Regions from separate parts of the Limnohabitans curvus genome, predicted to be linked through region 2. Evidence: predicted binding sites of a transcription regulator. Region 2 holds the regulator's gene; each other region holds the start of a gene.

Region 1 (3,625 bases), 300 kb from region 2:
AGACCCAAGGCGACCAGCAAAAGAATAGAACCCAAGCTGATGCCAGTGAACAACGCCCCCAGTTTTTCACCCCAGCTCAGCGCCGCTTGGATGGTGAGCAGCGAGGTTTGCAACTGAGCGCGCACCTTTTTGTCTTCCTCTTGGCTCAGACGTTGGTTGAGTAAAAGTTGGGTGTCCGGCGTTTGGCTGTCAGCCAAAGTTTTGGCCGAGGCAAAGCGTTCGTCGGCGTCGTTGCTGTTGAGCAAAATCGCCGCACGGGCCAACAACATTTGTTTTTTCACGCCCTCGTTGGTTTCGCTGGCCACGGCTTTTTCCAGCATGGCAAGTTTGGTGGGGTCGGGTTCTTTCAGCACCGACTTGGCAGCTTGCACACGCAAGGCGGCATCGGGGCTGAGCAATTGCAGGGCAGACAAGGCGGCGTCAATTTCGCCGCGCATGCGGTTGTTGTTGATCACGTCTTCTGCGGTGTCGGGCAGGGTGGTGGCGTCACCACTCACGGGGTCGGTGGCTTTGCCATCGCGCACCACCAGCACTTGTGTGCCATTCACTTTCACCGCGTCATCGGCCATGGCTTGCAAAAAGGCGGCGGTTGGTGCGTCGGGTGAGGCGAGTGCTTTTTGCAGTGCGGTCACGCGTGCATCGGTGTCGCCCAGCGTGAGTGCGCGTGTTTGCTCCGCGGTCAGCGCCAACGCGCTGGATTGACCGAGCAAGGCAATGGCCAATCCGCAAGTGACGCGCACAACAAAATCGCGACATGCTGCGCTGCGCTGCTGCAGCTTGGGCATGCGCGTCGAAATAGAAAAACAAGTCATCCAAATTCCCATAAAAAAGGGGAGGGCAGTGCCCTCCCCCAAGTTCATCCCTCGGAGAAAGGTTTACTTTTTCACAGGCTCATCAGGCTTGGAAGCATTGCCTTCGATGAAGGGGCTCCATGGCTTGGCTTTCACAGGGCCTGGTGTTTTCCAAACCACGTTGAACTGGCCGTCAGCCTTGATTTCGCCGATGAACACCGACTTGTGCAAGTGGTGGTTTTTCTCGTCCATCTTGCTCACGATGCCGCTCGGTGCTTTGAAGGTTTGACCGGCCATGGCGGCGATGACTTTGTCCACATCGGTGGATTTGGCTTTCTCAACCGCTTGTTTCCACATGTTGATGCCGATGTAGGTGGCTTCCATCGGGTCGTTGGTCAAAGGCTTGTCTTTGTGACCAGCGATACCTTTGGCTTTGGCGTAGGCAGACCATTTCTTGATGAACTCATCATTGGCGGGGCTCTTGATCGACATGAAGTAGTTCCATGCCGCCAAGTGACCGACCAACGGCTTGGTGTCCACGCCGCGCAATTCTTCTTCACCGACTGAGAAGGCGACGACGGGCACGTCTTTGGCCTTCAAGCCTGCGTTGCCGAGTTCTTTGTAGAACGGCACGTTGGAGTCACCGTTGATGGTGGACACCACGGCTGTTTTGCCGCCTGCAGAAAACTTCTTGATGTCAGCCACGATGGTTTGGTAATCGCTGTGACCAAACGGGGTGTACTTCTCGTCGATGTCTTTGTCAGCCACGCCTTTGCTCTTGAGGTAAGCGCGCAAGATTTTGTTGGTGGTGCGTGGGTACACGTAGTCGGTGCCCAACAAGACCCAACGCTTGGCAGCGCCGCCGTCTTTGCTCATCAAGTAGTCCACCGCGGGAATGGCTTGTTGGTTAGGCGCGGCGCCGGTGTAGAACACGTTTTTGCTGAGTTCTTCGCCTTCGTATTGCACGGGGTAGAACAGCAAACCGTTCATTTCTTCAACCACAGGCAACACGGATTTGCGAGACACCGACGTCCAGCAACCGAAGATGACCGACACCTTGTCTTGACCGAGTAACTGCTTGGTTTTTTCAGCGAACAAAGGCCAGTTCGAAGCGGGGTCCACCACCACGGGCTCGAGCTTTTTGCCCAATACGCCGCCTTTGGCATTGATTTCGTCGATGGCCATGAGCACTGTGTCTTTCAACACGGTTTCAGAAATCGCCATGGTGCCGGACAAGCTGTGCAGCACGCCAACCTTGATGGTGTCTGCCGCCAACGCTTGGGGTGCGATCACAAATGAGCCAACGGACAGAGCCGCAGCCGCGGCCAAAGCCTTCAGATTTCCTCGACGATTCATCATGGGGGTTCACTCCAAAAATTAAGGGTTGGTTCGGCGCTCGTGGTAACGGTGCGCTTCGTAACAGCTATCGCAAACCCTGTGCCAACGCGCATTTCTCCTAGGCAAAAAGTAGCGTTGCTATAAGGTGCAACCCAAGCGCGACGCAGATGCACCAAGACAGTTCAATTCAGGTGTCATGCACCAAGGTGGCGCGGCTTGAGGTGTGGTTGTGCGTGCACCAAGACAGGTTTCGTGCACCAAAGCATGCACTTGGCGCATGCGATGCATTGCAAAAGAGGGCACGCAAGTTGCATAGACAAAACCACTATGGAACTCACTCCCCGCGAAAAAGACAAGCTCTTGATCTTCACCGCCGCCTTGTTGGCCGAGCGCCGACAGGCCCGTGGCTTGAAGCTCAATTACCCCGAAGCCGTGGCCCTCATCAGCGCCGCCGTCATGGAAGGCGCCCGCGACGGTCAAACCGTGGCGCAACTTATGAGCGCAGGTCGCAGCGTGCTGACCCGCGCCGATGTGATGGAGGGCGTGGCCGAGATGATTCCTGACATCCAAGTCGAAGCCACCTTCCCCGACGGCACCAAGCTCGTCACCGTGCATCAACCCATTGTTTGAACTGCTATGAAAAAACTTCTTTCTCTTTTTGCTTTGTTGCCCACTTTGGCGCTGGCCCACGAAGGCCACGGCATTGAAGGTGCCTCCCACTACCACGCCACCGATGTGTGGGGCTTCGTCGCCTTTGCTGGCGTGGTTGCTCTCATGTGGTGGATGGGTCGTGGCAAATAAAGCGGAGCGCACATGACACCCGGTGAACTGTTGATTGACGAGGGTGAACACACCCTCAACCCAGGGCGACGCACGCACACGCTGGTCGTGCAAAACGCCAGCGACCGCCCCATCCAAGTGGGTTCGCACTACCACTTTGCTGAAACCAACGCGGGCTTGCGCTTTGACCGCGTTGCCGCACACGGCATGCGTTTGAACATTGCGTCAGGCACGGCCGTGCGTTTCGAGCCGGGCCAACAACGCACGGTCGAGTTGGTGGACCTGAGTGGTGATCGCCAAGTGTTTGGCTTTCGCGGCTTGGTGAATGGTCCGGTGGACGTGCCACGCAAAGGAAACATGTAATGGCAACCATCGGCAAACGCGCCTACGCAGAAATGTTTGGCCCCACCGTGGGCGACCGCCTGCGCTTGGCAGACACCAACTTGGTCATTGAGGTTGAAAAAGACTTCACACTGCAAGCGGGCGGCTACGGCGAAGAAGTGAAGTTCGGCGGCGGCAAAACCATCCGCGATGGCATGGCGCAATCGCAGCGCACACGCGACGGTGCCGGCACTGGCCCGCAAGCGGGCGGTGCGGTAGACACCGTGATGACCAACGCGCTCATCATCGACCACTGGGGCATCGTGAAAGCCGACATTGGTTTGAAAGGTGGCCGCATCGTGGCCATTGGCAAAGCGGGCAACCCAGACACACAA
Region 2 (3,625 bases):
TGCGCATCGAACCCGCACGCAAGTCAAAGCGGAACATGCGGCACTCAATCGGGCCGTTCCACATGGGCACGCGGCGCGATTCTTTGAAACGCATGCGGCTTGGCAGCTTAAGGTCGGGCGTCAACATCCATGCCGTCCAGCCGGGGTAGTTTTTCTTCCAATGGCTCGCGAGTTGCGCGAAGAAATCGCCACCATCTTCGGTCTGCGCAATGTCGCGTGCGCCAAAGCGTGGCACGTCGTCGCGCACCATGCCATTGCCAAACGATTCGTCATCAAAACCTGCATCGCCGTTTTGGTTGACGTCTTCGTAGGGCGACACATATTCGGTGGGCGGCGAGTAGCGCGCACGCCGCGCCGCGCCTGCAATGCCTGCGGCTTCGATACGTTCGCCGTACGGTGGATTGACCAGCATCACGCCCGGCACATCACTGGGGGGCATGCGTTGCAAGGCATCGCCACCGCGCAGCTGCACGGCGTGGGCCACGCCTGCGCGCTCGGCGTTGCGCTGCGCGAAGTCAACCATACGAAAGGCCACGTCACTGCCGTAAATCGGCGCACGCGGCTCGCACTCTTGCGCACGGGCGTTGTCAAGCAAGCCGTGCCACACGTGCTCTTGATAAGGAATGAGTTTTTGGAAACCAAATTTGCGCATCGAACCTGGTGCAATGTTGCAGGCGATTTGCGCGGCTTCCACCGCGATGGTGCCGCTGCCGCAGCAAGGGTCATACAGCGGAACGCCTTGGGCCACGAGGCCTTCTGGGTTGGCCGCTGTGCCGTCGCCTTGGCTCCAACCGCTAGCGGCCAACATGGCTGCGGCAAGGGTTTCTTTCAAAGGCGCATCGCCTTTGTCAGCGCGCCAGCCGCGCTTGAACAAGGGCTCGCCCGAGGTGTCGATATACAGCGTGCAATTTTCGGTGGTCAGATGGGCGTAGATGCGCGCATCGGGCCATTGCGTGTTGACGTCAGGGCGCACACCAAACTTATGACGGAAGCGGTCGGCCACTGCATCTTTGATTTTGAGCGCCGCAAAGTTCAAGCTCTTGAGCGGGCTGTGCTGCGCGGTGATTTCGATTTTGAAAGATTCTTTGGGCGAGAACCACAGCTCCCACGCCACCTCGCAGGCCGCGCGGTACAGATCTTCCTCTTGGCGATATTGGGTGTGCGACAACTCCACCAACACGCGCTGCGCCAAGCGGCTGTGCAGGTTGAGCAACAACACATCGCGCCACGAAGCGCGCACCATCACGCCAGCACGGAAGGCGCGCAAGTCGTCGTCGCCCACACCGGTGATGCGGCGCACTTCCTCGGCCAAATAGGATTCGACGCCTGCCGCACAGGGCAAGAAGAGATGTAATTGATTCATAGTTTCACCAGTTGAGGACAGCGCAAATTGGGCCTGTCCCGCAAGTTATCAGAGGGCCTTGCGCAATGTCGTGGGCGCAATGCGCAGCGCCTCACGGTATTTGGCCACGGTGCGGCGGGCGCACTCAATGCCTTGCTCTTTGAGCATTTCGGAGAGCTGATTATCCGACAGCGGCTTTTTGGGGTTTTCGCTCGCCACAAATTGCTTGATGAGCGCACGCACGGCCGTGCTGGAAGCGTTGTTACCGCTGTCTGTCTCCAACCCCGAGCCGAAGAAGTACTTGAGTTCAAAGGTGCCAAAAGGCGTGCTCATGTACTTGTTGGTCGTGACGCGGCTGATGGTTGACTCATGAAGACCCAGCTCCTCAGCAATCTCGCGCAAGACCATGGGACGCATGGCGAGTTCGCCGTGCACGAAGAAGTTTTTTTGGCGTTCGGCAATCGCATTGCTGACACGCAAGATGGTGTCAAAGCGTTGCTGGATGTTTTTGATAAACCAACGCGCTTCTTGTAGGCGCTGCTGCAACCCAGCATGTGCTTCGCCTTTGCCGCCTCTGAGGGCATTGGCGTAGATGTCGTGCACACGTAAGCGAGGCATCACATCGGGGTTCAGCGCCACCTTGAATTTGGGCGCCGTGGTGGACTTGCCCACGCGTGTCACCAACACATCGGGCACTACCACATGGCGCTCCACATCGGCAAAACGGCGACCAGGCTTGGGCTCTAGGCGAGCAATCAGCGCAATCGCCACCTTGACGTTGGTCTCGCTGTCCCCCACGATGACCGCCAAGCGTTTGAAATCGCGCTTGGCCAACATCTCCATGGGCTGCTTGCACATGCGAATGGCCGTGTCGCGAATCTGCAAAGCTTCTTCGCCTTTGGGCGTCAAAGCTTTCAGTTGCAGCGTCAAACACTCAGCCAAGTCACGCGCACCCACGCCCACAGGCTCTAGGCTTTGCAGCAAAGACAAGGCCACTTGGAAGCGGTGTTCAAGTTCTTCAATTTCCTCTTCGTCGTCACCACCCAAACCTTCGGCCAAGCTGCGCAGCGTGTCTTCGAGGTAGCCGTCGTCGTTGAGGTTTTCAATCAAGTAGCGCAAGGCCGCTTGGTCGGTGGGGCTCAGGCGCAAGGCCAGCGCTTGACGGTGCAAATGCGAGGTGAGCGACTCTTGCATGCGCGCCAACTCGGTGGCGTCGGCGGTGTCGCTGTCGGCCGTGTTGTTGTTATTGCTGGCGGGTGCGTCACCGCCCCACTCGGAATCGTCAGCAGAAAACTCTACGCTGCCATCGCCATCCCAGCTTTCGGCCACACCGTCCACGCTGGGTTCGGTATCGCTGGCCGTGTTGTCCACGGTGATTTCTGACATGCCGCCATCGAGCGATGGCACTTCGCGCATGGGCTCCATCTCTTCGTCGCGCGCTGGCGCATCGGCCTTGTCGAGGCCAAACTCTTCACGTGGGGCCTCTTCAAACTCTTTGTCGAGAAACGGGTTCTCGTCGAGCATTTGCTCAATCTCTTGGCTCAACTCCAAGGTAGACAACTGCAACAGTCGGATCGACTGCTGCAACTGCGGCGTGAGTGCCAGATGTTGAGAGACGCGAAGTGATAAACCTTGTTTCATGCAAGATCACATTCGGAAATGTTCGCCGAGATACACACGTCGCACATCTGCGTTCTCGATGATTTCGACTGGTGTGCCCTGCGCCAACACACGACCATCACTGATGATGCAGGCGTGGTCGCAAATACCCAGCGTCTCGCGCACGTTATGGTCGGTGATGAGCACGCCCATGCCACGCGCCTTCAAGAAGCCAATGATGCGTTGAATTTCGATCACTGCAATTGGGTCGATACCAGCGAACGGCTCGTCCAACAAAATGAACCGCGGGTTGGTCGCCAAAGCACGTGCAATCTCCACACGACGGCGCTCACCACCCGACAACGCCACTGAGGGCGAAGCCCGCAAGTGGTCCACACGCAACTCTTGCAGCAGCGAGGTCAAGCGGGTTTCAATTTCCTCGTGCTTGAGTGGCTTGCCGTCTTCGCCGCGTTGCAGCTCCAACACGGCGCGCACGTTGTCTTCCACATTCAGTTTACGAAAGATGGAGGCTTCTTGAGGCAAATAGCTCAAGCCCAAACGCGAGCGGCGGTGAATGGGCAAATGTGCCACCGGCTGACCATCGATGGTGATGCTGCCGCCATCGGCACGCACCAAACCCACGATCATGTAGAACGACGTAGTTTTGCCTGCACCGTTGGGGCC
Region 3 (3,625 bases), 810 kb from region 2:
CACGCAACCAAGCAGATGCTGAACAAAGCAAGATCACGAATGAGGAGGGACAAAAGTGGGCGCATGAAAAAGTGTTGGTTGAAACAAAAAAGGACGGCTTGCGCCGTCCTCTTATTGCACTTGCCGTTGCAACGAATTACAGCGAGTAGTACATGTCGTATTCGACAGGAGACACTTCCACGCGGCTGCGGGTCACTTCTTGCATCTTCAATTCGATGTAAGCGTCAATCCACGAGTCGGTGAACACGCCGCCTTTGGTCAAGAAGGCGCGGTCTGCATCGAGGGCTTCCAAAGCTTGGTCCAAGCTAGAGCACACGGTTGGCACCAACTTGTCTTCCTCTGGAGGGAGGTGGTACAAGTCTTTGGTCGCTGCTTCGCCTGGGTGAATCTTGTTCTCGATGCCGTCCAAGCCAGCCATCAACAAGGCTGCGAAGCCGAGGTAAGGGTTGCACAATGGATCTGGGAAGCGCGCTTCCACGCGGCGGCCCTTGTCGCTGGCGACGTTGGGGATGCGGATCGAAGCAGAGCGGTTCTTGGCCGAGTAAGCCAATTTCACGGGGGCTTCGAAGTGAGGCACCAAACGCTTGTAGCTGTTGGTACCTGGGTTGGTGATGGCGTTCAAAGCACGGGCGTGCTTGATGATGCCGCCGATGTAGTACAGCGCCAAGTCAGACAAACCAGCGTAGCCAGTGCCTGCGAACAAGTTCTTGCCGTCTTTCCAGATGGACTGGTGAACGTGCATGCCCGAACCGTTGTCGCCAGCGTAAGGCTTAGGCATGAACGTGGCAGTTTTGCCGTAAGCGTTGGCCACGTTGTGGATCACGTACTTTTGCAGCAATGTCCAGTCAGCGCGCTCGACCAAAGTAGAGAACTTGGTGCCGATTTCGCATTGACCAGCGCCCGCCACTTCGTGGTGGTGCACTTCGACGGGGATGCCCACGGACTCGAGCAACAACGACATTTCGCTGCGCATGTCGTGTGTGCTGTCGACGGGAGGCACTGGGAAGTAGCCGCCTTTGACGCGGTTGCGGTGACCACGGTTACCGCCTTCGATTTTCTCGCCGCTGTTCCAAGGGGCTTCGTATTCGTTGATGGCGTAGAACGTGTTGTTGGGCTCAGTGCTCCAACGCACTTCGTCGAACAAGAAGAATTCTGGCTCTGGACCGAAGTAAGCGGTATCGCCCACGCCAGATTGCTTGAGGAAAGACTCAGCGCGCTTGGCGATCGAACGTGGGTCACGCTCGTAAGCTTTGCCGTCTGTAGGTTCGATCACGTCGCAGATCAAAACCAAAGTGATTTCTTCAAAGAAGGGGTCGATGATGGCGCTGCTTGGATCAGGCATCAACAACATGTCAGAGGCTTCAATGCCTTTCCAACCAGCAATAGAAGAACCGTCAAACGCTTGACCTTCTTCGAACTTGCTTTCGTCAAACTGCGACACGGGCGCAGTGATGTGCTGCCACTTGCCACGGGTATCGGTGAAACGGAAGTCAACGAATTTAACTTCGTTCTCTTTCACCATTTTCATTACGTCTGCGACGGTCTTGGCCATCAAGTTCTCCTGCTAGGGTAGGTTGGGTTAAAAAGTGTTTCGAGGTTGAGGATGCAGTTTCTGTGCCAACATATGCGTCACAGCGACCGCCACCGGCTTCACCGTCAAGGCGCCTATTTTGCACCGAGATTGAATCAAATTGGCCGCAAAAGCGCATTCCAAGCGCTAAACCCCGAAAAACAGAACGCTCTATTTTGGTGCAATTTTGCACCAAAATGGTTCAACGTTACTCGCGCACCAATTCGGGGCCGAATTTCAAACCAAAGGTTTGGAGACCTGACAACATGGCTGGGTACGCCAGTGCCACATGGTCTGGCGAGCCTTTCACGCCCAACTCGATGTGTCGGCCATGCTCGGGGTGGTCCACGCTCGGCAAGCTGAACACTTTGACGCCCGGATGGTCCCGCTCCAAGGTCTCCATGAGGGGGGTCAGCGTGGCCTCCATGGAACCGTAGATGACGATGGATTTTTCAATCCAAGCCGCCTTCTGAAACAAATGCGGGTAATAGGTGTCGAGCACCCATTCCATCATGGGCCAAGCCATGACCGGAAAGCCCGGCACAAAGTGCACCACGCCACCGCCTGCACCTTGGCAGGTAAAGCCTGGGATTTTGTTGTACGGATTGGGAATGATGCGTGCGCCCACGGGGAACACGCCCATGTTGAGGCGATGCACGTTGTCATGGCGATCAGGCTCATACGGCACGCCCTGCTCTTTGGCGGTGTCTTGCATGCGTTCACGAATCAGGGCTTCAGCTTCGGGGTGCAGCACGATGTCAAGGCCCAGGGCTTTGCCTGCGCATTGGCGTGTGTGGTCGTCAGGCGTTGCACCAATACCGCCGCAGGAAAACACAATGCTGTTGCTTTCAAACGCGCGAGCCAAGGTCCGGGTGATGCGCTCAGGCGAATCGCCCACGTAATCCGCCCAGTCGAGCGACAGGCCACGGGCATTTAGCAACTCAATGGCTTTGGGCATGTGCTTGTCGGCACGCTTGCCCGAAAGAATTTCGTCGCCAACGATGATGAGGCCGAACTCAGGTCGGGCTTTAGGCGCTGGGGAGTTGTGGTGTGTGTGAGTCATCCGCCGATGCTACCGTGGGTAGCGGCACCGAGGCCCCCATCACCACAGTGTCCGACTCCGCCCGCAGGGCTTCTAACGCACCCAAGCTGTAATGTGCAAACCACAGCGAGGTAAAGGCAAACACCAAGGCATAAATCCAAATGGCCAAGGGAATCAGAACCAAGAATGCAGCAGCAAACAAAGCACCAGAAGCCCACACCAAGCTGGGCAGCGCGCCCATGTAGCCGGTCAACACACCGATCAACAGCAGCCAAACCCGGTGTTTGCGACCAAGCGCCAAACGCTCGTCACGGCTGGCATGCGACATCAGTGCGTCGTACACCATGATGCGATAGCTGAGCCAGCCCCAAATGAGCGGCGGCACGATGAACATCAAAGGCGGCACCACCCACAAAGGCAAGGAAATCAGCATGGCCAACAACGCAATGACAGTAGACCCCAAGGTCCAAGCCAAGCTGGTGAGGTTGGTGCCGCCATGCTTGAGCGCCAGGTGTTCAAAGCGACGGTGGACCACCAAATTCACCAACGCGGGCGTCATCATCAAAGACACCGCCAACAAAGACACCACCACCAAAGCAGGCGTGATGGCAAAAATCACCACCAACGGCACCATCACCGCTTGCAATTCACCCGCACCGTTGTCCTGCAGCCAATCCATCATGCTTTGCAGCACTTGCCAAGAGGCCAGCATCTCGCGCACCCACTCTTGTGTGGGCGCCCAATAGAAATACCCCCAACTCACCGACAACACCAAGAGCATGGCGAGAGGCAGCAAAGAGAGGGTGATCACGCGCGGCATCAGGCAGTAAGCCAGTGCGCGCCAAAAAGAATCCAAAAACAAACGCATGCCAAAAGCATACCGCAGCTATTTAACGTGCAGATGAAAAACCCAAAGCCTGCATGAGGCGTTTGATACCCAATCGCTGTTGCGACCAGAAACCTTCGCCGTAATCCACGCCCTGCTCCACTTGGTCGCGAATGCCCGTGGGCTC
Region 4 (3,625 bases), 260 kb from region 2:
GCGGCTCATGCCCAAGGCTTGCTCCAACGGCACCATGAACAAAGCGAAACCGTAAAAAACACTGCCCCAAGCGATGAGTTGCAGCGCGGACAGCGCCCAAACAAAGCGGGCATCGTGACGAGAAAAATGGGAACGAGGCATACATGCCAATGATACGAAGCCAGCGATATGCCAAGCGACGCACCGGTCAGTGGTTGACCAGCACCCGCCTGTATTGCAGGGCTTCGGCCACATGCGTGACTTCAACGGTGGCGCTGTCAGCCAAGTCGGCAATCGTGCGCGCCACGCGCAGCGCACGGTGTGTGCTGCGGCTAGACCAGCCAAGCTTGCTGGCAGCGTTTTGTAAAAACGTGGCCGCTGCTGCATCGAGGTGCATGTGCGCTTCCAAGGCTTGGCCTTGCAAACCTTGGTTGGGGGTCCCTTGTCGCACCAGTGCTTTGGCGTGCGCGACCAAACAACGCGCACGAACGGCGGCTGTGGATTCACCCGTCCCGCTTTGCATCAACACCTCGGTGGCCAGTGTGGGCACTTCCACCTGCAAGTCGATGCGGTCTAGCAATGGGCCGCTGAGCTTGCCTTGGTAACGTGCCACTTGGTCGGGCGTGCAACGGCAAGCCTTGAGGGGTGAGCCCAAGTAGCCGCAAGGGCAGGGGTTCATGGCCGAGATGAGTTGAAAACGTGCCGGAAATTTGGCTTGCGTGGCCGCACGTGAAATGGTGATGTGGCCGTTCTCTAGAGGTTCACGCAAGGCTTCGAGTGCGCTGCGTTTGACTTCGGCCAACTCGTCTAAAAACAACACGCCGTTGTGTGCCAAAGAAATTTCCCCCGGCCTAGGCGGTGTACCGCCTCCCACCAAGGCCACCGAGGTGGCTGTGTGGTGCGGGCTGCGCGTAGGGCGCTGCATCCACTGGTTCAACTCAAAACGACCCGCCAAGCTGGCGATGGCAGCGCTTTCCAACGCCTCGTCCAGCGTCATGTCGGGCAGCAAAGCGGCGAAGCGTTGCGCCAGCATCGACTTGCCTGTGCCGGGTGGTCCTACTAATAGAAGAGAGTGCCCGCCCGCAGCAGCAATCTCTAGGGCGCGTCGCGGGCCTGCTTGGCCCTTCACGTCGGCCAAGTCCGGGCTGTAGGCTGCGGCGGGCGCGCTGAAGGTGGGCGTCGCAATACGAGACCATCCTTCAGTCGTGTGTACCGGGCGCGTTGTGGCTTCTTCGCGTTGCGCGACCAAGCCTTTCACCTCGGGTTTGGCAAAGTGCGCCACCACATCGCTCAAATGTTGGGCGCGGTACACCTCGGCGGTGGGCACCAGCGCGGCTTCTTCGGCGCTGCCGGGTGGCAACACCAACCGCGTGCGCACCCCCGCACTGCGCAGGGCCAGCCCCATGGCGAGTGCGCCGCGCACGGGACGCAGCTCGCCCGACAAAGACAACTCGCCCGCAAACTCATGCAAAGCCAATGCGGCCTCGTCGAGCTGGCCATTCGCCGCCAAGATGCCCAAAGCAATCGGCAAGTCAAAACGGCCCGAGTCTTTGGGCAAGTCGGCTGGGGCGAGGTTCACCGTGATGCGTTTGTTCGTTGGAAAGTCCAACCCCGTGTTTTGAATGGCGCAGCGCACGCGTTCGCGGGCTTCTTTCACCTCTGTATCTGCCAAACCTACCAAAGTGAAGCTGGGCAGGCCATTGGCCAAATGCACCTCAACGGTCACCGCCGGTGCTTGCAAACCCAAGAGTGCGCGGCTGTGAATTAACGCAAGCGTCATAAAACTTCTCTTTTTGAGGGGTTAGCCCCATTGCAGGGCATCTAAGACATGTTGACGCACCAAGTGCGTGCATGAAAATGAGGCAGTCGTCAGACTACTGCATCACTTTGGGTCTTAGTTCAAGTGAAGAGGGCACTTTTGTGGACTTCAACGCTGGCACGGACCCTGCTAAGTAGGTGTATCCCTCTTAAATTTTTCAATGGAGAAAACTATGAACCTCAAGTCCAAAATCGTGTTGGCCCTCTTGGCTACCTCTTCTGCAGCATTCGCGCAAACTGCGCCTGTTGCACCCGAAGTCACTTACAACGTGGGCGTGGTGAGCCAATACCGTTACCGCGGTCTGGCACAAACCAAAGGTGATCCAGCTTTGCAAGGTGGCGTTGACTATGCCAACGCCAATGGTTTTTATTTGGGCGCTTGGGGTTCGACCATCAAGTGGATTAAAGAAGCAGGAGCTGGTGCATCACCTGCAGCAGATACCAAAGGTCCTGTGGAGTTGGATGTCTATGGTGGCTATAAATTTGAAGCTGCTGGTGTGGCATATGACGTCGGCTACCTGCGTTATCAGTACGTTGGCAACACTTACAACAACATCTCTGGCAACGTGAATGCCAATACAGACGAAGTCTATGGCGCAGCCACTTATGGTGTGTTCACAGCTAAGTACTCTTATGCATTCTCTGATTTGTTCGGTACGGCAAATTCGAAAGGCAGCGCCTATATTGATTTGAGCGCAAACCTTGATTTGGGCAATGGCTATAGCCTGGTCCCACATGTTGGTCACCAAAAGGTCAGCAACTCACCGAACGCCAGTTACACAGACTTTGCTTTGACCCTCAACAAAGATTTGGGTGATGGTTTGTCTGCCAGCGTTGCTGCCATTTCTACGAACGCTAAGAACGTTGATGCATTCACCGTCAACGGTTACAACACAGCCAAAAACGCGATGGTCGTCGGCGTCAAGTACAGCTTCTAACCCAAGCTAACTGTCTTCTCTAGGAGCAACCATGAAACTCATCACCGCCATCATCAAGCCATTCAAGTTGGATGAGGTCCGCGAGGCCCTCTCTCAAATTGGTGTGCAAGGCATCACTGTTACTGAAGTCAAAGGCTTCGGCCGTCAGAAAGGCCATACCGAGTTGTATCGCGGTGCTGAGTACGTGGTTGACTTCTTGCCAAAGGTCAAGATTGAAGCCGCCGTTGACGCTGAACACGTTGACCGCGCCATCGAAGCCATCGAAGGTTCTGCCCGTACCGGAAAAATCGGCGACGGCAAGATTTTTGTTTACGACCTCGAACAAGTTGTCCGCATCCGTACCGGCGAAACCGGCGTGGAAGCGCTTTAAGAAAGAAGACGCATCATGAAAAAATTTCTAGCCTCTCTGGCCCTCGGGTTTGGTTTGCTGCTTGGCGGCACCGCCGCGATGGCACAAACTGCCCCTGCTGCTGACGTCAAAGTCACAGCCCCTGCCGCAGCGCCCGCTGCTGCCGCAACGGCTGCCACTGCAGCCCCCGCACCTGTGCCTAACAAAGGCGACACCGCTTGGATGACTGTGTCCACCCTGTTGGTGATCTTGATGACCATCCCAGGTTTGGCCCTGTTCTACGGCGGTTTGGTCCGCAGCAAGAACATGCTGTCAGTGCTGATGCAAGTGTTTGTCGTGAGCTCACTCATTTATGTGTTGTGGGTTGTCTACGGCTACACCTTGGCGTTCTCTGGCGGTTCACCGTTCTTCGGCGGCTTTGACAAGTTGTTCTTGGCCACCATCACGCCTGACTCCGTTGCTGCCACGTTCAGCAAAGGTGTTGTGATTCCTGAACTGTCATTCGTGGCGTTCCAAGCCACATTCGCAGCCATCACCTGTG

What was found. Region 2 encodes sigma-54, which starts transcription at its own class of promoters, with help from an activator protein. Its sites were predicted from a motif close to TGGCANGNAANCTGCTTT; they were not measured.
Region 1: urtA (urea ABC transporter substrate-binding protein) is a predicted target of sigma-54. The motif match lies at 2,217-2,234, and genes of this name have one in related genera.
Region 3: glnA (type I glutamate--ammonia ligase) is a predicted target of sigma-54. The motif match lies at 1,603-1,620, and genes of this name have one in related genera.
Region 4: B9Z44_RS07565 (TorF family putative porin) is a predicted target of sigma-54. The motif match lies at 1,914-1,931, and genes of this name have one in related genera.

Annotation. Positions count from the first base shown of each region.
Region 1 is NZ_NESP01000001.1:1,565,339-1,568,963, forward strand. Features, by position in the region: gene urtB (urea ABC transporter permease subunit UrtB) at 1-812, opposite strand, end outside; gene urtA (urea ABC transporter substrate-binding protein) at 876-2,147, opposite strand; gene B9Z44_RS07790 (urease subunit gamma) at 2,457-2,759, shown strand; gene B9Z44_RS15175 (hypothetical protein) at 2,766-2,930, shown strand; gene B9Z44_RS07795 (urease subunit beta) at 2,943-3,272, shown strand; gene ureC (urease subunit alpha) at 3,272-3,625, shown strand, end outside.
Region 2 is NZ_NESP01000001.1:1,261,348-1,264,972, forward strand. Features, by position in the region: gene B9Z44_RS06370 (THUMP domain-containing class I SAM-dependent RNA methyltransferase) at 1-1,363, opposite strand, end outside; gene B9Z44_RS06375 (RNA polymerase factor sigma-54) at 1,412-2,983, opposite strand; gene lptB (LPS export ABC transporter ATP-binding protein) at 2,990-3,625, opposite strand, start outside.
Region 3 is NZ_NESP01000001.1:450,489-454,113, forward strand. Features, by position in the region: gene B9Z44_RS02070 (hypothetical protein) at 1-65, opposite strand, end outside; gene glnA (type I glutamate--ammonia ligase) at 137-1,552, opposite strand; gene B9Z44_RS02080 (competence/damage-inducible protein A) at 1,779-2,633, opposite strand; gene B9Z44_RS02085 (EI24 domain-containing protein) at 2,599-3,468, opposite strand; gene B9Z44_RS02090 (sterol desaturase family protein) at 3,503-3,625, opposite strand, start outside.
Region 4 is NZ_NESP01000001.1:1,522,749-1,526,373, forward strand. Features, by position in the region: gene B9Z44_RS07555 (MFS transporter) at 1-141, opposite strand, end outside; gene B9Z44_RS07560 (YifB family Mg chelatase-like AAA ATPase) at 188-1,759, opposite strand; gene B9Z44_RS07565 (TorF family putative porin) at 1,971-2,735, shown strand; gene B9Z44_RS07570 (P-II family nitrogen regulator) at 2,767-3,105, shown strand; gene B9Z44_RS07575 (ammonium transporter) at 3,121-3,625, shown strand, end outside.